DNA from 2 places in the Lederbergia ruris genome. Region 2 is predicted to be linked to the other one. Evidence: a T-box and tRNA genes for the amino acid it is inferred to sense, from the RefSeq annotation. Region 2 holds a T-box; the other holds one or more tRNA genes.
The links. A T-box is a leader RNA that pairs with one kind of tRNA and senses whether it is charged. The one in region 2 lies ahead of KI363_RS01235 (valine--tRNA ligase), so its partner is inferred to be a tRNA-Val.

Region 1: it has a tRNA-Val gene. The T-box ahead of KI363_RS01235 (valine--tRNA ligase) is inferred to sense a tRNA for this amino acid. The anticodon was not compared.

Annotation. Positions count from the first base shown of each region.
Region 1 covers NZ_BORB01000012.1:58,670-70,251, reverse strand. Annotated here, with positions in the region: gene KI363_RS08830 (peptide chain release factor 3) at 1-707, opposite strand, end outside; gene KI363_RS08825 (M42 family metallopeptidase) at 889-1,947, opposite strand; gene KI363_RS08820 (hypothetical protein) at 2,074-2,715, opposite strand; gene KI363_RS08815 (AEC family transporter) at 2,739-3,665, opposite strand; gene KI363_RS08810 ((S)-benzoin forming benzil reductase) at 3,797-4,564, opposite strand; gene KI363_RS08805 (hypothetical protein) at 4,674-4,829, opposite strand; gene KI363_RS08800 (HAD family hydrolase) at 5,072-5,737, opposite strand; tRNA gene KI363_RS08795 (tRNA-Val) at 6,076-6,148, shown strand; gene KI363_RS08790 (multidrug effflux MFS transporter) at 6,444-7,661, shown strand; gene KI363_RS08785 (apolipoprotein A1/A4/E family protein) at 7,804-8,307, opposite strand; gene KI363_RS08780 (alpha-helical endospore appendage domain-containing protein) at 8,495-8,980, shown strand; gene KI363_RS08775 (hypothetical protein) at 8,943-9,404, shown strand; gene KI363_RS08770 (amino acid ABC transporter ATP-binding protein) at 9,740-10,468, shown strand; gene KI363_RS08765 (transporter substrate-binding domain-containing protein) at 10,485-11,306, shown strand; gene KI363_RS08760 (amino acid ABC transporter permease) at 11,377-11,582, shown strand, end outside.
Region 2 covers NZ_BORB01000001.1:231,136-242,717, reverse strand. Annotated here, with positions in the region: gene ysxE (spore coat protein YsxE) at 99-1,133, shown strand; gene KI363_RS01245 (YszA family small membrane protein) at 1,150-1,341, opposite strand; gene hpaB (4-hydroxyphenylacetate 3-monooxygenase, oxygenase component) at 1,508-2,953, shown strand; T-box leader at 3,072-3,301, shown strand; gene KI363_RS01235 (valine--tRNA ligase) at 3,525-6,164, shown strand; gene KI363_RS01230 (bifunctional folylpolyglutamate synthase/dihydrofolate synthase) at 6,554-7,903, shown strand; gene KI363_RS01225 (prepilin peptidase) at 7,916-8,659, shown strand; gene KI363_RS01220 (SPOR domain-containing protein) at 8,785-9,810, shown strand; gene KI363_RS01215 (Maf family protein) at 9,967-10,551, shown strand; gene radC (RadC family protein) at 10,587-11,258, shown strand; gene KI363_RS01205 (rod shape-determining protein) at 11,416-11,582, shown strand, end outside.

The DNA.
Region 1 (11,582 bases), on a different contig from region 2:
CCTGCTTCATCTAAAAGAAGGACTTCTTCTAAAACTTGTTGGTATAAAGAGGTCTCTTTAATTGGATGATCACCGCTGATATCGCCTGTTTCGTCTAATTTAAGAAATCGCTCTTGATCTTCCACACGAAATTGTTCTACCCGTTTATGATAACGATCATAAATTCCGTAAAATTCTTTGCCCATTCCAATTGGCCAATTCATAGGGTAGGATTCAATCCCTAAAACCTCTTCCAATTCTGCCAATAATTCTAAAGGTGTCCGTCCTTGCCGATCCAACTTATTAATAAAAGTAAAAATGGGGATTCCACGCATCCGACAAACTTTAAATAGCTTTAAGGTTTGTTCCTCAATTCCCTTCGCAGAGTCAATAATCATAACGGCGCTGTCCACAGCCATTAATGTACGATACGTGTCTTCACTAAAATCTTGGTGTCCTGGTGTATCAAGGATATTAATCCGGACATTATTATAGTCAAACTGCATAACAGAAGAGGTAACGGAAATCCCCCGTTGTTTCTCAATCGCCATCCAGTCTGATGTCGCGTATTTTCCTGTTTTCTTCCCCTTTACAGTTCCAGCGTCACGGATCGCTCCACCAAAATACAAAAGCTTTTCTGTCATCGTCGTTTTCCCGGCATCTGGGTGGGAAATGATGGCAAAAGTTCTTCTTGATTCTATTTCTTCCTTTAAAGAATATTTATTCATTATGATTTTCCTTCCAAAATTAAGTCTTGTATTATCATATTCCCTCAAGTCAAGAATTTCAAGAACCAAATGCGCAAGCGCCTGTTCAGTGACGTATAAACTTGGATAATAGAGTTGAACGGAAACAAAAAAAGCCGTCCAAATGGCAGTGAACCTACCTTTTGGACGGTTTCATATCCCTTCACTCGATTGTTGTGATTGAGGACAACACATAAGCATAAAGCAGTTTTTCCGTATTAATCAAAGAGGTCTCATGCGTCCGTTCAAAAGCATGCGAAGCTTCAATACCAGGACCAACTAAACCATGCACAATATCATATCCTGAGCGAATTGCCGCCGAGGCATCTGATCCATAATAAGGATAAATATCTACTTTGTAATCAATATTGTTTTCACGGGCCAACTGGATTAGATGCTTTCTTAATCCGTAATGATAAGGACCACTTGAATCTTTTGCACAGATCGAAACGGTGTATTCATCTGAGGCCTGTCCTTCACCCAATGCTCCCATATCAACAGCTAAATATTCAACCGTTTCCGGGGAAATACTTGCATTTCCTCCGTAACCAATTTCCTCATTATTCGAAATCAAAAAATGAGTTGTATAAGGAAGGGTTACTTCGTTTTCCTTAAGGTATCGAATCAATCGTAATAATATTGCAGTACTTGCTTTATCATCCAAATGGCGTGACTTAATATAACCACCTTCCGTCACTTGTACTCGCGGATCAAAGGAGACAAAATCTCCCACTTGAATCCCAAGCTTCCTTGTTTCATCAGCAGATTCGGTTCTTTCATCAATTCGAACTTCAATATTATCTTCATTCCTTTTCGCATCACCAGCATCTTTATATACATGCACGGAAGTCTGCTTCATTAAAATCGTACCTGAATAGTTTTTTCCAGTTTCTGTTTCAATTTGACAATATTCCCCTTCTACAGAATTCCAGCGAAAACCACCGATCATCGATAATTTTAGTCTTCCATTTGGTTTAATTTCCTTCACCATTGCCCCTAAAGTATCAACATGGGCCGTTAACATCCGATGCTGATCCGTTCTTCGACCAGGAAGAGTAACCAATAATCCACCTTTCCGATTACGTTTCATATCTAACCCAAGACCTTGTAAATACTGTTCGCAAAAATCAATCACCTGTTTTGTATTTCCAGACGGACTAGGAATAGAAACAAGTTCTTTGATAAGCATAAAAGTTTCTTTACTATTTGGTTGAAAATTCATATTCACAATTCCCTTCATAACAAAAATCTACCTTTATTAAATAGTAGCACATCTATTAATTTTATAGTATTTCTAGAAAGAAAAAGCTACCTCCTTTGTAAAGTAGCTTTTCCATAATCTGACCTATTACTGTTCACTTTCAATGAAATACTGAACAAACCGCGCAATCATTTCTTTATTTTTAACATTGATAGGGGTAAAAAGAATTTTTTCCTCATCTTCTTGGATAAGTCCCTGGAAAATAGATTCTGAAGTGATTTTTATTCCTTTTATTTCATGATCATCCCCATAAACTAATTGATCCTCTGGAAGAGTCAACTCTGATATGCCTTCAAGCTCGTCAAATGATAATAATTGCCCTTCCTGATTCATCTGATCAAAATAATCTTGATCTGCAATAAAAAAGTCAATATCACCAGCCGACAGTTGGGCAGCTAATTTTTGCATTTCCATCCCTGCCTGCATATCGTCGCTTTTCAGCCTCAACGTTTGGAGAATAATATTTGAAGATTCTCTTTCTTCCTTAGTTAAAAGATTTTTTTGGATTTCATCCTTTACCAGTTCCACTTGTTCGGGACTTGCGTAGTCGGTAATCAATACAAAATTCAATATATCTTCCTTTTTATTTGCAATACTATAAACGGTATAAACGATGAAGATAACCAATACAATAAATCCGATAATATAATATTTATAATACTCCCATATGTATTTTATTTTTTCATTGGTTGACATTTCCGATAAAATTTCTCTTAAAGGTCTTTTCATCCAGATCCCTTCTCTCTCTATGTTCAAAAAATCCTTAATGCAGTATAAATAACAAGTGTAAGTGTAATTGAACTTAGTAATGTTGAGCCAATAACAGTTTGTGCAGCAAACTCAGGCTCGTTATTATATTCTTGTGCGACTATGGAACTATTAACAGATGTTGGCATAGCCGTTGAAATCAGTAATGCCTGTGCTACCACTCCATCAATCCCCACCAACCATAGTCCCGCTAGTGCAATGGCTGGTCCGATTAGCAGTCTGAAGAACATACTTAAATATAAAGGTAAATAAGCAAATGAAACACGTATATGAGCAATTTGCGCGCCTAGAGTCAATAAGGCTATTGCGATTAACGCATCTGATATGTATGAAATAGGAGTCAATAAAAACTCAGGTAAAGATACATGGAATATATTCAACAATATACCTAAAGTCATCGCATAGAACAAAGGCATTTTAAAATAATCTAAAATGGCTCTCCACTTCCCGATCGACACGGACTTCAACGACACAACTCCATACGAAAAAAGGAAAGTGTTTTGAAAGGCGGCGACAATAACTTGAATAGACATAGCAAAAGGATCGTGCTTAAAAACTAAATCATTCACAGGAATACCGTAGTTTGCTGAATTATAGAAAACAACACTATTCGCAAATGTTAGTTTCTTTGGTTTTTCCATCTTCGAGAATTGGGCCACTAACGAACTTAAAACATATAACAGAAAGACAAAAAGTAAACAAAAAAGGATTACGCCAAAGAATACGGCCGGAGAAAACACACTTTCATAAAGCTTTATAAAGATAAGAGCCGGACTCAGGTAGTAAATATTGATTTTAGCAAGCGTATACAAATCTAACTTAAATTTTCTCTGTAAAATAACCCCTATCATAATTAAGATAAAAACAGGCAAAATAATTTCTGTAAAAATAATTGACAGATTTGATAGCAAATAACCCTTCCCCCATTTTACATTGTATTACAATAAATTTCGACAAAAATCAAAAATTTCCTGCTTAAAATAAGGATAATTATATTCATTAAAAAAGTTATTACATACTCATCTGCTATTTCATTAAGATGCTATTCTAATTCAATCCCTATGTTTCGTATGTCAGATATTGGGTCCAATTGAAGAAACCTTGGACTTTGAATTAATTTGATTAAGGCTTCTGCTGTTTGATCAGCCGTTTGCAGTTGGTTATTTTCTTTATATCCAATAAATTGATCAACTAATTCAAAGTCCTCCATCTTAACAGATCGTATTTTCTCCTGCATTCCTGTATCAATGATCCCCGGGGCAATCGAGATGATCTTTGTTCCATTTTCTTTATTTGCTTGTTCCTCTGATACGACCCTTGTAAAATGATCTAACCCCGCTTTCCCAGCACAATAACAACCCCAGCCACTATATGGATGACGGCCAGCCCCTGAGGAAATATTAATAATCTTCTTCACTGCTGGTTTATTTTCTAATTTATTCATAAATAGCGATGTAAGTATCATCGGAGCTGTTAAATTAACTGCAATGCTCTTAGCGATTGCTTCAGGTGAATGACTTTCCACTTTTCCAATCGGTTCAACAATCCCTGCATTATTGATCAAGGTAATCGATTCAAAGTCATCAGGAATAGCTTGAAAGATTTGATCCATTAAGTTAGGGAGTTCATCTGTTTGAGCTAAATCTTGTTCTATGTAGAGTAATGGACATTTTTCTTCTTTCGCCAGTTTTTCTAAAGCCACATTTTTTGTCCGGGCGACGCAAATAAGCTGATGATTATTCTGAAGCAATTGCTTACCTAAAGCTAAGCCAATTCCCTTTGAAGCACCTGTTATGATATAAATATCCACCCTAATCACTCCCCATCTATTATAATATGCCCCATCCTTCGTAAAAAAAAGAACCCAACATTTTGGGCTCTTAACCATCTTTTATCTGTTCTAGTTGCAAATAAACGTCTTAGCTGAGTTCTTTATTTATTTTGGAAAGAGGGAGTGTAATAATCTTCCCGCCTATTTGGACATGAACAGTATCTTTGAAAATAGCTTTGACAATGCCTTTCAACGAGATGGTTGAGTTTACCGTATATTTCCCAGGATCTGCGCTTGTCGTCATAATGCGAAACCTCCACAATATATTTTACATAATCTATAAATCTTATAATTTTATCAAAAATCATTTCATTTAGGGTAGTTTGATCAATGGCTTCCCCCACTAAATAATAAGATTTTACTTTATTATGACATGTAAAATTCATTAGTGTCAATGAATAAGATTACTTTTCGTGAAACATATTCATACACAATGCGACAGGGATTCTCCTCATTATTTAATTAATATTATGATGGCATTTATAGTCATTTCACTAAATCAACTACTTGCATCGGCTTTTGCAATTTTGGAAATCCGAAAATTTCCTCACTTATAAATGATGGCTGAAACCATGTAGCTTGGTACGCTTTCATTCCTACTGCTACAGCCCCTTGTAATTCATTTGAACCTCCATCCCCGACAAAAATGCTATTTTTTGGAGAAACCTTTAAATGATCACATGCGGTTAAATATATTTCGGAATGGGGTTTAGCCCGTTTTATCTTGTATGAAAAAACAACATCATCAAACAAATCGGCAAATATTGATTCTTTCCACCCTTCGACTTCTTCTGCTGTACAATTACTGATTAAACCTATCTTTATTTTCTGATCCTTAAGTGTTTGAAGCATATTCATTATTTCACTGTCTTGATTTTTAAAAGGGACTGATTTTGCCTTTATTCTTTCTTGGTGAATACTTTCAATAACACTTTCGTTGATTGGTTTTCCACATGTTTTTACAATATCCCTTAACACACTTTGATGGTCTGGAAATGAACCATCCATTCGCCTGCCTCTCCTGGCCGCCCACTCTTTTTTATATAATTTTTCATCTATCCCTAAATCTTTTATGGAATATGTTGCTTTTCTTTGGTTATTTTCGAACTCCGTAATCAGTGTTTCAAACAAGTCAAAAAATACGGCATGAATGATAGCAAATTCCTCCTAATATTTCTTGTTTTTAGTGATTCTTATAGGTCATGAATTCGTTAACCCCTCCCCCTATCAAGGGATTTCTCAATGTCAGTATCCTCAAATAAATTGAAAAATCCCTTATGGTGATGTTCAACACTTTCAAATGTTTTTCCTACAGATGAATCATTTCCTCCTATGCGAAAGGATTTACCGTTCTTTTGCCAGTTGTCTTATTAATGAGCAATTAATATCCTCCTTTCGATTTCGCCGGTTATTTTCAAGCAAAATAAAGAAAATTATTGACTTCATTTCTAAAACCATATATAATAAAAATTGTCTTTCATTACATATTTGATTCTGTAGCTCAGCTGGGAGAGCGCCACCTTGACAGGGTGGAGGTCGCTGGTTCGAGACCAGTCAGAATCACTAACTGCACGCTTGGATTTCTTGTTTGGGATCCAAGTTTTTTTATATGCTTTGGTCAAGTTTGTATTAAATTATTCGACAATGACCTTCGAACTTCCTTCCGTTTCTTAGAATCATTTTTAAAATTCAGATGTTTGAAAGTAAAGCATTTCCTTTCCCCTATAACTATCGTATAATGTGTAGAGGTCGGATTGAGGTTTTATATCGGAATAGTAAATTTATTTTTGAGAGATAAAGGTTATCTCCTTTTTTGTTGTTATAGAATCGTATTTTAAAAGAAAGGAGTTTATAAAATTTGAAACGTTTCGATAAAAATTCAAGGGTTAAATTGGCTTTATTACTTGGATCGTTGGCAGCCTTAGGGCCCCTCACCATTGATATGTATCTCCCTTCATTCCCAACTATAACCCAAGATTTCCATACAAACGCCTCTCTTGTGCAGGTGAGTTTAACAGCTTGCTTACTAGGACTTGGAATTGGCCAGGTAATTATTGGACCAATGAGTGATGTACAGGGAAGAAGAAAGCCATTATTAATCTTTCTATTCCTATATTTTGTCGCATCCATTTTTTGTGCTTTTGCACCTAATATCTCCGTGTTTATCGCTGCTCGATTTACACAAGGGTTTGCTGCTGCAGGCGGTATTGTGATTTCACGTGCAGTTGTGCGTGATATGTATCAAGGTCGGGAATTAACGAAGTTTTTCGCATTGCTTATGCTCATCAATAATCTTGCACCTATTCTCGCACCCGTTGCTGGTAGTAGTATTTTGATGTTTACGAATTGGCATGGTGTATTTATTGTATTAGGTTTTATCGGGATCCTTTTAGTTACATTCGTTTCTTTGAAACTTAATGAATCTCTTCCTGTAGAGAACAGAATACCCAGTAATATTGCACAAACCTTTAGAAACTTCCTGTCTCTAATCATGGACCGCCAATTTTTAGGATTTGCGCTTACACAAGGTTTTATTTCAGCAGGTATTTTCGCCTATGTTTCTGGAACACCTTTTGTTTATCAAAATATCTACGGAACCTCTCCACAATTATTCAGTGTTTTATTTGCGATGAATGGTATTGGGATTATGATTGGCACACAAGTTGTCGGTCGATTTGCGGATAGGGTTTCGGAAACACGCTTCTTAAAAATTGGTTTATCGATGGCGTTAATCGCCAGTAGCGCTTTACTCTTAGCTGTATTTTTCAAAGGGCCTCTTTTCACTGTCGTTATTCCGATTTTCTTTTTTGTCTCATCCATGGGGGTTATTTCAACATCCTCATTTTCATTGGCGATGGAAACACAAGGGCATATTGCCGGAAGTGCAGCGGCTTTATTGGGATTACTTCCATTTATACTTGGTTCGATTTCTGCTCCCCTTGTCGGAATCGCCGGAGAATATTCAGCTGTGCCAATGGGCGTCCTTATTTTTTGCGCAGCATTGCTTGCCTCTCTGTCCTTTTACGGATTAGCAAGCAAAGCTCCAGCCCGCGTTAAGAGTAAATACGCATCTTAGAAAACAAAAGACGACCTTGCGGGGTCGCCTTTTATTTTGACCCGCATCCTGTGGGCCATAAACTTATTGGAAAAATCCTTGTTTGATCTTCTAAATTATGAGGACTTATTTAGGGGCATCTTCGTGGAGTACTATTTTAGAGTTACATACCCACTCTTTTCTGCAACCGATAGATTTCTTTGTCATGTTCTATAAATTTCGATTGTAGATAATCATTGTTTTCTTCAATTTTCTTAAGTGAAACAACCACTTCCTTAAATCGTTGATCCATATTGTTATCTAGTACATCTATACGCTGATGAATTTCTCCTTTAAATTCCTTCATATCAGAACGTAACTCTTCTTTAAATTCTTGCATATCAGAACGCATTTCTTCTTTAAATTCTTGCATGTCAGAACGCATTTCTTCTTTAAATTCCTGCATGTCGGAACGCATCTCTTCTTTAAATTCTTGCATGTCGGAACGCATCTCTTCTTTAAATTCCTGCATGTCGGAACGCATCTCTTCCCTAAATTCTTGCATGTCCGATCGCATAGCTTTCATTAAGGTGTCATTATTTTCCTCCAAAGCAAGTTTCATTGCATCAATAAACGGTTGATAGTCTATCTTCCTCACCTCCTTGACATTAATTCTATTATAACTCATTTTAGACATTTTAGGTCAAATTTTTACAAATTCACCTTTGGCTCTGGACGAAGCGACGAATTACTCGGTTTATCCATTTTGCCATAACGTATTTAATACCTTCCATATAATGGGCTTGCCATCTGCTCACGTATTCAGAAACATCCAATAAAATAATGTTGAGATCATGCGTAAGGGAGGTTTATGAATGAACATGCCCGACGGGCCTAATCATACATCGCGCCAAGAAGTCATTGATCATTTGTTAGAGTCGATCATCCATGAAGAAATGGCATTAGCTAATCTTTTGAATGCTGGCGCTTCTAAAATCCATGCCTTTATAGGGAATGAATACAATTTTCCAACTCATCCCTCCAATCAAGAAATTATTACGATGAATAAATCTGCCCTCCATTTATTAAGAACGGCTGTGATGAAGGATTGGTATTTATTAAACAAGCTAGAAGAAATTTTTGCATTTGATGAAAGACAAATGTCCTCCCACTCTCACAATCTGTTCAATAATGAATTGGATGAAAATTCAAACGGGGATTTAAATGAACTTCAGGAGACTCAATCCAATGAGGAAGGCAATACATTGCAGGGTGACAAAGAACTTTCTGATGAATCGACTCCTGAGAACTTAGGTGGTCAAGATGAACCCCAAGAACTGTCGGATGATCGATCCGAATGATTCATTATTTGGTTTATGGATTTCCATTATCACTCTCCATAAAAGTTTACTCATTCTCTGGAAAACGATGCATTCAACCGGAATCGATGAGAAAATCATCATCCAGTCCATCGTACATTCGTACGAAAATATACAATTATTTATGAAACTTTTAATCAACCGATATGAGTTAACGGAGCATGCACAAATTCCTTTGAAGAGTGAAGACTTGATTAGAGAAACAGGAGAAACGATGAAAGACACCTATTATTTTTCCCATGGATGTTTGGCTTCTTTATATAATATAAGGAGAATTTCCAGTTTACACACTAGTATTTTAGAGGATTTATTGTGGCTAGAATATATTAGTCAGCAGAAAAACATTGATAACAATCCAGAAACAAAATGGCTAACATCCCATGTATTCAATCCGATTTCCTCCTGACCTATAGGGAGATGTTGAATACGCAACAAACAGAGCAGGTGGAGAAAATGAATGGTTTCTCTCCACCTGCTCTAAACGTTTTGATAAAAACAAATTCATACCCAATTTGCATCATTGTTCCCCTTGTATTCTGTTTTTTAATTTAGTAATATAATATAAAGTTAAAGGTAAGATACATAATAATGGGAAAATTTTTTCTCTAATGTCCAAGGGGAGGAACTAGTACTTATGCCTAAGAATTAAAGTCTTCGGGGAATCTTTTAATGTATCAAAAAGGGAAAGCGGTTTCGCATCCTGGAAAGTTTATATCTGTGTCAATGGAAAGGGGGAAAGATATGATTTCCTTTAAAAATGTGAATAAATACTTTGGGGATTTTCATGTTTTAAAAAACATTAACCTAACAATTAACAGAGGAGAAGTAGTGGTCATTATTGGTCCATCGGGGTCTGGAAAAAGTACTTTACTGAGATGCATCAATAAACTTGAAACAATCTCCGACGGTTCTCTAACGGTTGGAGATAAAGAAATCCATGATAAAAAGACGGACATTAATAAAGTAAGGCAGCATATAGGTATGGTATTTCAACATTTTAATTTATACCCACATAAAACAGTCCTTGAAAATATTACCCTTGCTCCTATCAATGTCTTACGGAAATCAAAAGAAGAAGCCAAAAAGACAGCTGAGTTCTATCTAGAAAAAGTTGGGATTCCAAATAAAGCTTCCTCCTACCCTTCTCAGCTCTCAGGCGGACAGCAACAACGTGTCGCGATTGCAAGAGCACTTGCTATGAAACCTGAAATTTTACTCTTTGATGAGCCCACTTCTGCACTCGATCCGGAAATGGTTGGTGAAGTCTTAGATGTTATGAAGGCGCTTGCCAAAGAAGGCATGACAATGGTCGTAGTGACCCATGAAATGGGATTTGCCAAGGAAGTGGGAGACCGAATTATCTTTATTGATGAAGGGCGAATTCTTGAAGAGGCCGATCCTGTGGAATTTTTCCAAAATCCCCAAGACGAACGGGCTAAATTATTTCTTAGTCGTATACTAAATCATTAAAAAAAGGAGAGAGAATATGCAGAAACTAAAAAGATTATCAGTTTTGGTGCTAGTGGCTTTACTGTCTATTATTCTTTTAGGTGCATGCGGTACCAAAAGTGGCACAAAAAGCGGGAGTGGTGATAAGAACCAAAACGTGCTTGAAGCCATTAAGGAACGTGACAAAATTATCTTTGGTGTGAAAAACGACACAAAACTCTTTGGTTTAAAGAATCCTGCTTCAGGAGAGGTGGAAGGATTCGATATTGATATTGCCAAGCAAATAGCAAATGAAATACTTGGTGATGAAAACAAAGTGGAATTTGTTGAAGTGACATCAAAGACAAGAATTCCGCTATTGAACAAAGGGGATATTGATGCGATCATCGCAACGATGACAATCTCGGACGAACGTAAAAAAGAAGTTGATTTTTCTGATGTCTATTTTGAAGCAGGCCAGTCCCTATTAGTCAAAAAAGGCAGCCCGATCAAAAGTGTTGATGACCTATCAAAGGATACTACTGTCCTTGCAGTAAAAGGCTCCACCTCGGCGGTTAACATTCGTGAAGTAGCCCCAGATGCTAAAGTACTGGAATACGAAAATTATCAAGAAGCATTTACTGCACTGAAATCAGGCCAAGGTGATACATTAACGACGGATGATTCCATTCTTTTAGGTATGGCTTCGGAAGATGATTCTTACGAATTGGTAGGAGGTAAATTCACTGAAGAGCCTTATGGAATCGGAGTGAAAAAAGGGGAAAAAGAGCTAGTAGAAGCAATCAATGATGCCCTGAAAGCAATAAAAGATAATGGAAAATATGATGAGATTTATAGCAAATGGATTGATTTGGACTGATCGTTTAAATAGATTCATTGATAGGATGAGCAGTTGATGCTCATCCTAATTAAATGAAATGGGGGGAGATATGTTGGACTTCTCAATCTTGGTAGATTACTCTGATATGTTTTGGGATGGCTTTAAAGTTACAATAGTCGCAAGTTTAACAGCATTAGTAGCTAGTTTCATAGTTGGAACCATTATCGCCGTAATGCGAATTACACCGATTGCTCCATTACGTTGGGTTGGGACCGCCTATGTAGAATTTTTTAGAAATATCCCTTTGGTCGTCAT
Region 2 (11,582 bases):
AGCCGACGGGTCCTTTTTATCCTCCTTTTTGAACATGGACCTATAATTTAAAATGGCAGAGTTTTACCTCAGTTTATGCAAGCTGAACGGGTGATGATATGGATAATAAATCTTCAAAGAAAATAAAAGACTTAGTAGAGTTGTATGGATTAAAATTAAGATTTGCGGAAAAGCAGGGAAAGGTTTTTAAAGTATATACAGATAAAGGAGAATTTGCTTTAAAACGAATGGTTGCCAAACAAGGCTTAGATTTCTTAAACTATATTCAACAATTATATCAACAAGGTTATAACCGGATTGTGCCCATTTATCCAACATTGGATGGCCGCTATGCTATTTTACAAGGAAATTCTCTTTATTACTTAATGCCCTGGTTAGACAATAAAGAAAGAGAAACACATGTGCAAAAGTATCTGGATCTCTTTCGTGAATTGGCACGCCTTCATACGGTAACCGTGCGTGAGGTCGCCGTTAGCACAGAAGAGCGAGAAGAGCATTTTGAACGAATGGCTACGCGGTGGGAAATAGAACAAGATGTATTAGAAAAATTCATCGAGCAAAGTGAAAGACAAACGTATATGTCGCCGTTTCAATTGTTATTCTGCACCATTTACAGTGAAATTTCGGGTGGGCAACGTTATGCCATTAATAAGCTAAAAGAGTGGCATGAGTCTACATCTGAGGAAACAAAAGCTAGAAGTGTCGTTATTCACGGGAAATTATCAAATGAACATTTTCTTTATGACCAAAATGGAATTGGTTATTTTACTAATTTTGAAAGAACGGGAATTGCTTCACCTATTCATGATTTACTGCCTTTCTTGGACCGTGCATTCCAAACACGACCTCAGGCATTCGACCATGGGATCGAGTGGTTAGATGCTTATTTCCGCTATTTTCCCTTTACTGATGATGAAATGCTATTATTTTTAAGTTATTTAGCTTATCCAAGCTCCATTTTTTCCATCATTGAACAGTACTTTGCAAGTGAAAAGGAAAACAATGAAATCAAGCTTGTTCAACAATTACAGAGACAGTATTGGCGAATGAAAAACACAGAGTATGTGGTTATGAAATTGGAAGAAAGAGAACAGCTTAAGAAAGACCAGGATACTCAAGCCCCTTCCGAGTAAATGAAGGAAGGGGATTTTAAATCCATTCAAAATGTAAGCTAAATGCTAATGCAATCAAGATAATGAATAGAAACACATCTAGAATGGTTGGGAAAATGAGCGTTCGAATGCCTTGAAAAATACAGATTGGTACAACGAGTTGCCGACATACCGCTTTAAAATTTCTCATTGAATTTTGAAAAGCATACGTATTAAATCTTCTTTTCATTTTTTCACCTTCTGTCGTACGTATTTATCCTAAATTATGTTAAGTTGTATTATTCCGTGCCTATATCCATCCCTACAAACGATCTTTCTCTCCATTTTAAATTTTTGTAATCCTCACAGTCCACATAGCATAAATTATTCCTAATTGATCAAGAAGGGGCGATGGTATGACGATTTCTGGAAAAGATTTTATCAACAGAATCGATCATTTAAAAAGTGAAATCTGGGTGGATGGCCAGAAAATGGTTGGAAAAGTTTCAGAGCACCCTGCCTTTCGAGGAGTCATGAGAAGTAAAGCCCAGTTATTTGATATGCAAAACGATCCTGCGTTAAGAGATGTCCTTACGTTCATTTCCCCTAAAACAGAAAAAAGGGTAAGTTTTTCTTATCATCAACCCAAAACGAAGGATGATTTACTATTTCGTAAAAAAGCAACAGAGTTATGGGCGCGTGCAAATTTCGGATTATTAGGCCGATCTCCCGATTATCTAAATACAGGATTGATGATATTGGCAACTTCCCACAACCTGTTTTCTGCAAAGGACAAAAAATTTGGTGATCATATTCTCCAAAATTACGAATATGCGATGGAACATGATCTTACTTTTACACATACATTTATCAATCCTCAAGTGAACCGGTCGATTAGCTATTTAGAGGGATCAGAAGAAAATATTGCGGCAAAGGTAATTGGCGAGAACCGCGAAGGTATTATCATTCAGGGAGCTAGATTGTTGGCAACGCAAGGAGGGATAACGGATGAAATTTTGGTTTTACCAGCTGGGGGTAACTTCATTGAAGAAGCCTATATTTATGGGTTTACGGTCCCTTCAAATGCAAAAGGTTTAAAGTTCATCTGCCGAGGATCATTTGTGAACGATGAAGACTCCTCTTTTAATTCTCCGCTTGGATCACGATTTGAAGAGATGGATTCGATTGTCGTGTTTGATCATGTTTTGGTTCCTTGGGAAAAAGTGTTTTTATATAAAGATTTAAATATTGTGCATCGATTTTATTCAGGGGTAAATTTTAATACAATGCTACTTTTCCAATCCGTTATAAGAATGATTGTGAAAACAGAATTTATTTTAGGGCTCGCGGAATCGATCATTAAAGCGATTAATATAAGTGAATACCAACATATACAAGATAAAGTAACTGAAATTATTGCAGCACTTGAAATTATGAAGGGACTTCATTTGTCCTCAAGAATGAATGCGGAACTGGATGAATGGGGGACGATGATTCCAGATGCAAAACCATTACATGCCGCTATTCATTATTACCCTAGAGTTTATCCCCGTTTGGTTGAAATCCTGCAATTATTAGGTGGAAGTGGTCTTATCTTACTCCCAACTGAAAAAAGCTTTGAATCCCCTATTCGTAAGTATATTGATACTTATTTGCAAGGCTCCAATTCAGCTGCTGAGGATCGTGTCATGTTATTTCGACTAGTCTGGGATTTATGCATGAGTGCATTTGGAACAAGACAAACACATTATGAACGATTCTTTTTTGGAGATCCTGTCCGATTGGCTATGGGCCTTTATAATGGGTATCCTAAAAAAGAATATACGAACAGAGTTGAAGAATTTCTTAAAGAGGATGTTTAAAAATTTTTTTGAGGGATAAATTTCTTAGAAATAGCCTAAAATGTGAATGAATGTGAAAAATGATTGACATCATCCCCCTTTATTCGCTACTATAGAGTAAATTAAACTTAATACTCAATTAAATGCTTGGACAGGGAAGAGTATCTTGGATCGTTGCTTTCAGAGAGGAAAATCGCTGGTGGGAGATTTTCTAAGTGACCCTAAGAGAAGTCACCCTTGAGCAGCTTTCATGAAAGGAAGAGTAGTGAAAGTCGACTATAGTCGTTATCTAGTTGAAGTGCCGATTCTCATATTCATATGGGGTCGTGTAAAAAGGTGGTACCGCGAGTTAGCTCCTTCGTCCTTTTGACGAAGGGGCTTTTTGTTTTTTTAAAAGGATAAGAAAGTCTAAATTTTGGATAATGTTAGGGCCAGCTTCAGCGCCCAGCGACTAGCAAACTTTCGGTGCCTGCTTGCGTAAGTCAACATCGATTCACCCTTTGGGTTCATCGTGTTTCCTTTATCTCAGGCCCCTAAAAAGTTTGTACGTCGCTAAACGGGCGCTTACGCTTTTCTTACAAGGAGGATTTTTATGGAGAATATCACAATGTCGACAAAATATGAGCCACAGAAAATTGAACAGGGGCGGTATGATTGGTGGTTAAAAGGGAAATTTTTTGAATCGCAAAATGATGAGAATAAAAAGCCATACACGATCGTCATTCCCCCTCCAAATGTTACGGGAAAACTCCATTTGGGGCATGCTTGGGATACAACTTTACAAGATATTTTAACACGAATGAAGAGAATGCAAGGATATGATGTTCTATGGTTACCTGGAATGGACCATGCTGGAATTGCGACACAAGCAAAAGTAGAGGAAAAGCTTCGTGAAGAAGGAAAGAGTCGCTATGATCTTGGCAGGGAGAAATTCTTAGAGGAAACATGGAAATGGAAAGAAGAATATGCCAACTTTATCCGTAAACAATGGGCCAAACTAGGACTTGGCCTCGATTATTCGAAAGAGCGATTCACATTAGATGAAGGGCTCTCTGAAGCGGTCCGCGAAGTCTTCGTCACGTTATATAAAGAAGGCCTGATCTATCGTGGGGAATACATTATCAATTGGGACCCGGCAACGAAAACAGCTTTATCTGATATTGAAGTCATTCATAAAGAGGTACAAGGGGCTTTTTACCATATGGACTACCCACTTGCGGATGGTTCAGGGTCTATTGAGATTGCCACAACGAGACCTGAAACAATGCTGGGAGATACAGCCGTTGCGGTTCATCCAAGTGATGAACGTTATCAACATTTAATAGGGAAGACCGTCAAGCTTCCGATTGTAGGGCGAGAAATCCCGATTGTAGCTGATCATTATGTAGATATGGAGTTTGGATCAGGGGCTGTCAAAATTACGCCGGCTCATGACCCGAATGACTTTGAAGTAGGAAATCGCCACAATTTAGAGCGCGTGCTTGTTATGAATGAAGATGGCACAATGAATGAGAATGCTGTCAAATATCAAGGCATGGATCGCTTTGAATGCCGTAAACAAATTGTAAAAGATTTACAAGAAGCTGGAGTCCTATTTGAGATTGAAGAGCACCTTCATTCTGTTGGTCATTCAGAACGTAGTGGCGCAGTTGTAGAACCATATTTATCCACCCAATGGTTCGTCAAAATGCGTCCACTTGCTGAAAAAGCAATCGAACTTCAACAAAGTGAAGAGAAAGTTCATTTTGTCCCTGAGCGTTTTGAAAAAACTTATATGCATTGGATGGAGAATATCCATGATTGGTGCATTTCTCGACAGTTATGGTGGGGACATAGAATACCTGCCTGGTATCATAAAGAAACAGGCGAAATTTATGTAGGTCATGAGGCACCAGCAGATGAAGAAAACTGGGAACAAGAACAAGATGTGTTGGATACTTGGTTTAGTTCTGCTCTCTGGCCTTTTTCCACAATGGGCTGGCCTGATACAGAAGCGGAAGACTTCAAACATTATTATCCTACTGATTGTTTAGTAACAGGGTACGATATTATTTCCTTCTGGGTGTCGCGCATGATTTTCCAAGCGAAGAAATTCACAGACCAAAGACCTTTTAAAGATGTTTTGATTCATGGATTAATTCGAGCTGAAGATGGCCGCAAAATGAGTAAATCACTTGGAAATGGGATCGATCCGATGGATGTCATTGACAAGTATGGTGCAGATACCCTCCGCTATTTCTTGGCAACAGGCAGCTCACCAGGTCAAGATTTACGTTTCAGTATGGAGAAAATTGAATCGATCTGGAATTTTGCCAATAAAATTTGGAATGCCTCCAGGTTCGCCTTGATGAATATGGATGGGATGACTTATGAAGAAATTGATCTAAGTGGCGAGCAGTCCGTAGCGGATAAATGGATCTTGACGCGGTTAAATGACACCATTGAAGCTGTCACGAAACTAGCTGAAAAGTATGAGTTTGGGGAAGTTGGCAGAGCCTTATACAACTTCATTTGGGATGATTTCTGTGACTGGTATATTGAGATGGCAAAACTACCTCTATATGGTGAAGATGAAGCAGCGAAAAGAATGACTCGCTCCGTTCTTGCCCATGTATTAGATCAGACGCTAAGACTTCTTCATCCAATTATGCCATTTATTACAGAGGAAATATGGCAACATCTCCCTCACAGTGGCAAGTCGATTACGATTAGTGAATGGCCTAAAGTCGATGAGCGTTATACGGATCAAGAAGCAGCAAGTGAAATGAAATTACTTATGGACATTATTCGGTCAGTACGTAATATTCGAGCGGAAGTAAACACACCCATGAGCAAACAAATCAAACTTCTGTTAAAAGCAAAAGACGAAAAAGTTCTAACAGCATTAGAAACAAATAAAAAGTACATTGAAAAGTTTTGTAATCCACAAAATCTAGAAATGGGCACAACTATAGAGATGCCGGAAAAAGCGATGTCTGCTGTAGTAACAGGAGTAGAGTTATTTTTACCGCTTGCGGATCTCATTAATATCGAAGAAGAACTTGCCCGTTTGCAAAAAGAATGGGAAAAATGGAATAAAGAGGTAGAAAGAGTCCAGAAAAAGCTGGCGAATGAAAGATTTGTAGCGAAAGCCCCAGAAGCGGTTGTCAACGAAGAAAGAGCAAAAGAAAAAGATTACCTAGAGAAAAAACAAACGGTAGAAAAAAGAATCGCTGAACTAAAAGCAATGTAAAAACAAAAGCGCAAGCGCCTGTTCAGCGACGTACAAATTTGGAGCATAAGGTTCAAAGGCTAAATACGCGCCGTCCTGGCGGCAGACTCAATCGCGACGTCCTGTCGCTTCGTCTGCACTAGTACATCCTTGTACGTCGCAACGCCTTTGTGACCAACGTCCTGTTGGCCTGAGATAAAGGAAACACGGCGACGAAGGAGCCGATGTTGACTTATCGTAGGAAGAAGGCGTAAATTTGCTAGTCGCTGGAGCTGGATGATGAAACTCAAAATTAGGCTTTATCCATGGGTTAATATTTTATAAATTTTGGTAAGTAAATAAATAAGCGGGGTTGTTTCGACCATCGTAAGTAGAACAATCCCGCTTTATACAGAACAGAAGGTGTGAGGATGGTACATACATATAAAGAAGCGCTTAGTTGGATCCATTCCCGACTTCGCCTAGGAATTAAGCCAGGGCTGAAGCGAATGGAATGGATGCTAGCTCGTTTAGAAAACCCTGAGCGAAATCTTCGCGTCATTCACGTGGGTGGAACAAATGGAAAAGGCTCCACTGTGACCTATTTGCGTTCAATCCTAAATGAAGCAGGATTTCAGGTCGGTACTTTTACCTCACCATATATTGAACAATTTAATGAACGAATTAGTATCAATGGAAAACCTATCCATGATGAGGAAATTATTGCATTAGTTAATATTGTAAAGCCAATTGCGGAGGAATTAGAGCAAACTGAATTGGGGCCAGCGACAGAATTTGAGGTCATCACGACGATGGCATTTTATTATTTTAGTGAAATTCGGAATGTAGATTTTGCTTTATTTGAAGTGGGTTTGGGCGGGAGATATGATTCCACCAATGTCATTCGCCCGATTGCCTCCATCATTACAAATGTCGGCATGGACCATATGCAAATTTTGGGAAATACGATCGAAGAAATTGCTTACCAAAAGGCCGGTATTATAAAACAGGGCATTCCTATTTTTACAACGGCACAACATGAGGGTGCCTTATCCGTACTAAAAAAAGAAGCTATACAGCAAAAAGCGCCATTTTATCAATTGGGCAAGGAATTTCTTATAAAGGAATATCATCCTCTTGAAAATGGAGAACAATTTAGCTATCAATCGAAATGGGCTTCATACGATCACTTACATATCTCTTTATTAGGTCGTCACCAGACAGAAAATGCAGCAGCAGCTTTGGCTGTATTAACCTATCTACAATTCATAGGACATCTTGCTTTACAAGGAGAGGCAATCCGGAATGGGCTACTAAAAGCCTTTTGGCCGGGAAGGCTAGAACGCTTAAATGATCGTCCGGTGATCTTTATTGATGGGGCTCATAATGTGCAAGGATTGCAAGCCTTCAAGTCAGCAGTCGAGACCCATTTTCTAAGAGAAAAAATAAAGATGGTTTTTACGGCTTTAATAGATAAAGACTTAACAGATATGTTTACGGTCATAAACTCGATGAATGTGGAACTTTATTTAACTGAGTTTGATTTTCCAAGAGCGGCACCTGTAGAGGAATTACAAGCGAAATCAGGTAATACAGAAGCTTACTGTGATAAAGATTGGAAAAACATGATCCGAAAGCTTGTTTTATCGGCGAAGGAGACAGATATCTTGGCGATTACAGGATCCTTATATTTTATCTCAGAAATAAAACCCTTTTTGAAAGAGATGATTCAGTTAAGAAAGCAGACTGGTTCGTCCATCAATCTTCCAAAAGAGAAATAAAGGCGGGGAAAAATGAAAATCATTATTTTTGTTTATGCTCTTGTATTGGGATCATTTTTGAATGTTGTGGGATTAAGAGTTCCTGCCAAACAATCGCTCGTAAAGCCTCAATCTGCATGTCCTGGATGTGGAAAAACGCTAACGCTCTTAGAATTGATTCCTGTACTGTCTTTTGTGTTCCAAAGGGGGAAGTGCAAGCACTGTAAACAGCCGATTTCCCCCTTTTACCCCCTTATGGAATTAGCAACAGCTTTTTTATTTGTCTATGCTTTCTCAAGAATCGGATGGACATTCGAATTAGTGATTGCTTGGACCTTGATTACATTATTTGTCATTATTTTTATTACCGATATAAAATTCATGCTCATTCCCGATAAAATCCTCTTCTTTTTTGCCATTCTATTTATCGCAGAACGGCTGATTCAGCCCCTAAAGCCGTGGTGGGATTCGATACTTGGCGCGGCCGTTGCGCTTATTCTATTATTACTTATTGCGATTCTATCAAAAGGTGGGATGGGAGGAGGTGATATTAAGCTATTTACAGTGATAGGTTTTGCACTTGGAACAAAGCTCATGCTGATTTCCTTCTTTTTTGCTAATATTCTAGGCGCTATGATTGGAATAATTGGAATGGCATGCGGATTTTTTGAAAGGAAAAAGCCAATCCCATTTGGCCCGTTTATTGCGATCGGGACCCTTATTACTTATTTTTACCATCAGCCTATTTTAACCTGGTATCAATCTTTATTACATTAAGGCTATTCAATCAATCTATTAAAAAAATTGACGAAAACCTTTTTTCTCTAGACGACAAAAGTTTCGTCTTTTTTTTTTGCTTGTATGATAGCATGAGGGAAATAACTGGGCGGGAGGTAATGAGAGTGACAAAGAAAGAAAATAGCCAAAGATCAACAATTAAAATCAAATTAAATGGAAAAGAACGCCCTTTTGAGGAAAAAACGGTTGTTCATGATTGGCAAGCAGCGTCAGAGGAAACATCCGCAGCCTCATCAGAAGAAATGCTAGAAGAAGAGTTCGAATGGATTCTACCAGATGAAGAGGAAACAGAAATTCCTGAATTTAAAATTAATCATCATACCGAATCGAAAAAACGCCCATATTTTCATAGAGTCGGCAACGGTCCGTTTAAATGGGGAATTAAAAAATTAGTCGTATCTTTTGTACTAGCTATAACGGTAGGGATATTGCTTGGGACTTTTGTCTTGGAGATTATGAAAAAGGAAGATATACAAGCCACCACAACAGCGCGGAATCCAGTTGCTGCAGCAGATAAGCCAGGAGAAGAAAAGGAAAAAGCTAATGCGAGCTATAAAGCAAAATTACCGGCAATGTCGGTACCCGTTTTACAGGCAGGTGTTTATTCTTCAAATGAAAACGCTGAATCTGCAGCGAAGGAATTGGACAATCAAAATTATGCCACAACGATTTTAGAAATGGATGGGAAATATAGTTTATTTATAGGAGTGGCAGGAGATCTTCAAGAAGCGAAATCGTGGGAGAAAAATGTGAAAGAGAGCGGTTTAGCAGATGTTTGGGCGAAAGAATTGTCGATAGGGGAAGGATCGATCCAGCTAGCATCCAAAGAACAGGCTGAACAAATCTTAAAAGAAATAAATTACTATAACTCGATTGCTGCAGAGGCGGTGAAAGTAGAAATGGGAGGTAATGTAAATGAGAAAGTTTTACAAGCTGGTTTGCAACTAATAGACTCCCAAAAGGATGCAACTTACCAAAATAAGGAAGCGGTGAATTTGCACGAGAAATTGCAGACTGCTGTAAAAAGTCTCGAAAAATCTTCGGGAAATCAAGATGAAATTCTAAAGGTCCAACAAGCTTTACTAGATTATATGACGATATACTACCAACTAAGCAGCCAATCTTCATGAGTGGCTGCTTAATTGATCTCATCATAACAGTAAGCCTCCGCGGATTGAAGTTTTATTTTTATATCATTAGGTTTGTCTCCCCGCTTGCTTCTTTCCCAATTTATTGGTACGATAAAAGCATGTATCTCCCATTCTTGAGAAAGGTAGGACAACCACATGAAGAACCTCATCTTAGCTTCAACATCACCCCGCAGAAAAGAACTTCTTCAAAAACTAAACATTCCATTTACAACTTTTTCACCTAATGTCGATGAATCTGTTAATCAAAATTTACCACCTGAAGAGATTGTCATGCTGTTATCTTCCCGAAAAGCAAATGTAGCCGCTCAACAATTTCCTTCTTCTACGATTATTGCTGCAGATACGATTGTTGTCTCCGATGAGAAGATTCTTGGTAAACCAAATAGTCGAAAAGAAGCGAAACAAATGTTATGCAGTCTTTCAGGGAAGAGGCACTTTGTTTATACAGGTGTTACGTTGATTAACAAACAACATGCAGAATGTTTTTATGAAAAAACAGCTGTTGATTTTTGGCCATTAACAGATCAAGAAATTGAAAAATATTTGGACAGTGGTGAACCCTTTGATAAGGCAGGAGCTTATGGCATTCAGGGGGTAGGTTCCTTATTCGTCAAATCTATTCATGGGGATTATTATTCCGTCGTGGGTCTACCGATCTCCCGATTATTTCGTCTTTTAATAGAAAAGAGACTTGTTCCTTATACAGAAACATCTATATAATAAGGAGGAGCATATTGGACACTAATAAGGCGTTAATGATTAAAGATTTTCCTGTCGATGACCGCCCACGTGAGCGTTTGATTAAAACAGGACCAGAAAGCTTATCCACTCAAGAAATAGTTGCCATTCTTTTAAGAACAGGTACAAAGTCGGAATCTGTTCTTCAATTGGCCAATCGTCTTTTAACGAAATTCGATGGACTTATGTGGTTAAAGGAGGCAGCTTTTGAAGAACTGACGAGTATCAAGGGGATTGGACAAGCCAAGGCCGTTCAACTAGTTGCTGCGATTGAACTAGGACGCAGAATTAGCAATTTAACTTATGATGATCGTTATGTAATCAGGAGTCCTGAGGATGGTGCTAATTATGTCATGAATGACATGCGTTTTCTTACTCAGGAACATTTCGTAGCATTATATTTGAATACGAAAAATCAAGTAATCCACCGGCAAACTATTTTTATTGGGAGTCTGAATGCGTCGATCGTACACCCTAGGGAGGTGTTTAAAGAAGCATTCAGACGAGCAGCAGCCTCGATCATTTGCCTCCATAATCATCCCTCAGGAGATCCATCACCCTCACGTGAAGACATTGAGGTAACCCGGCGTTTAGCGGAGTGTGGGAAAATGCTAGGGATTGAAATTTTAGATCATTTAATAATCGGAGATAAAAAATATGTCAGTATGAAAGAAAAAGGGTATATGTGAGACTGTTATTTTGAAAAAGGTTAAGATATAATAATACTGGCATTTTGAATAATCATGTAGTATTAAGGGGACCAAGTCTGTATAAAATACGAAAAATCGTGAATTTTGCCAAATGAATTGTACGAGACATATGGCATGAGAAAGGGAGATACATACAATGTTTGGATTAGGTACGAAAGATCTAGGGATTGATTTAGGAACAGCTAATACCCTAGTTTTTGCAAAAGGCAAGGGAATTGTATTACGAGAACCATCTGTTGTTGCATTACAAACAGATACGAAAAAGATTGTGGCAGTGGGAAATGATGCGCGAAATATGATTGG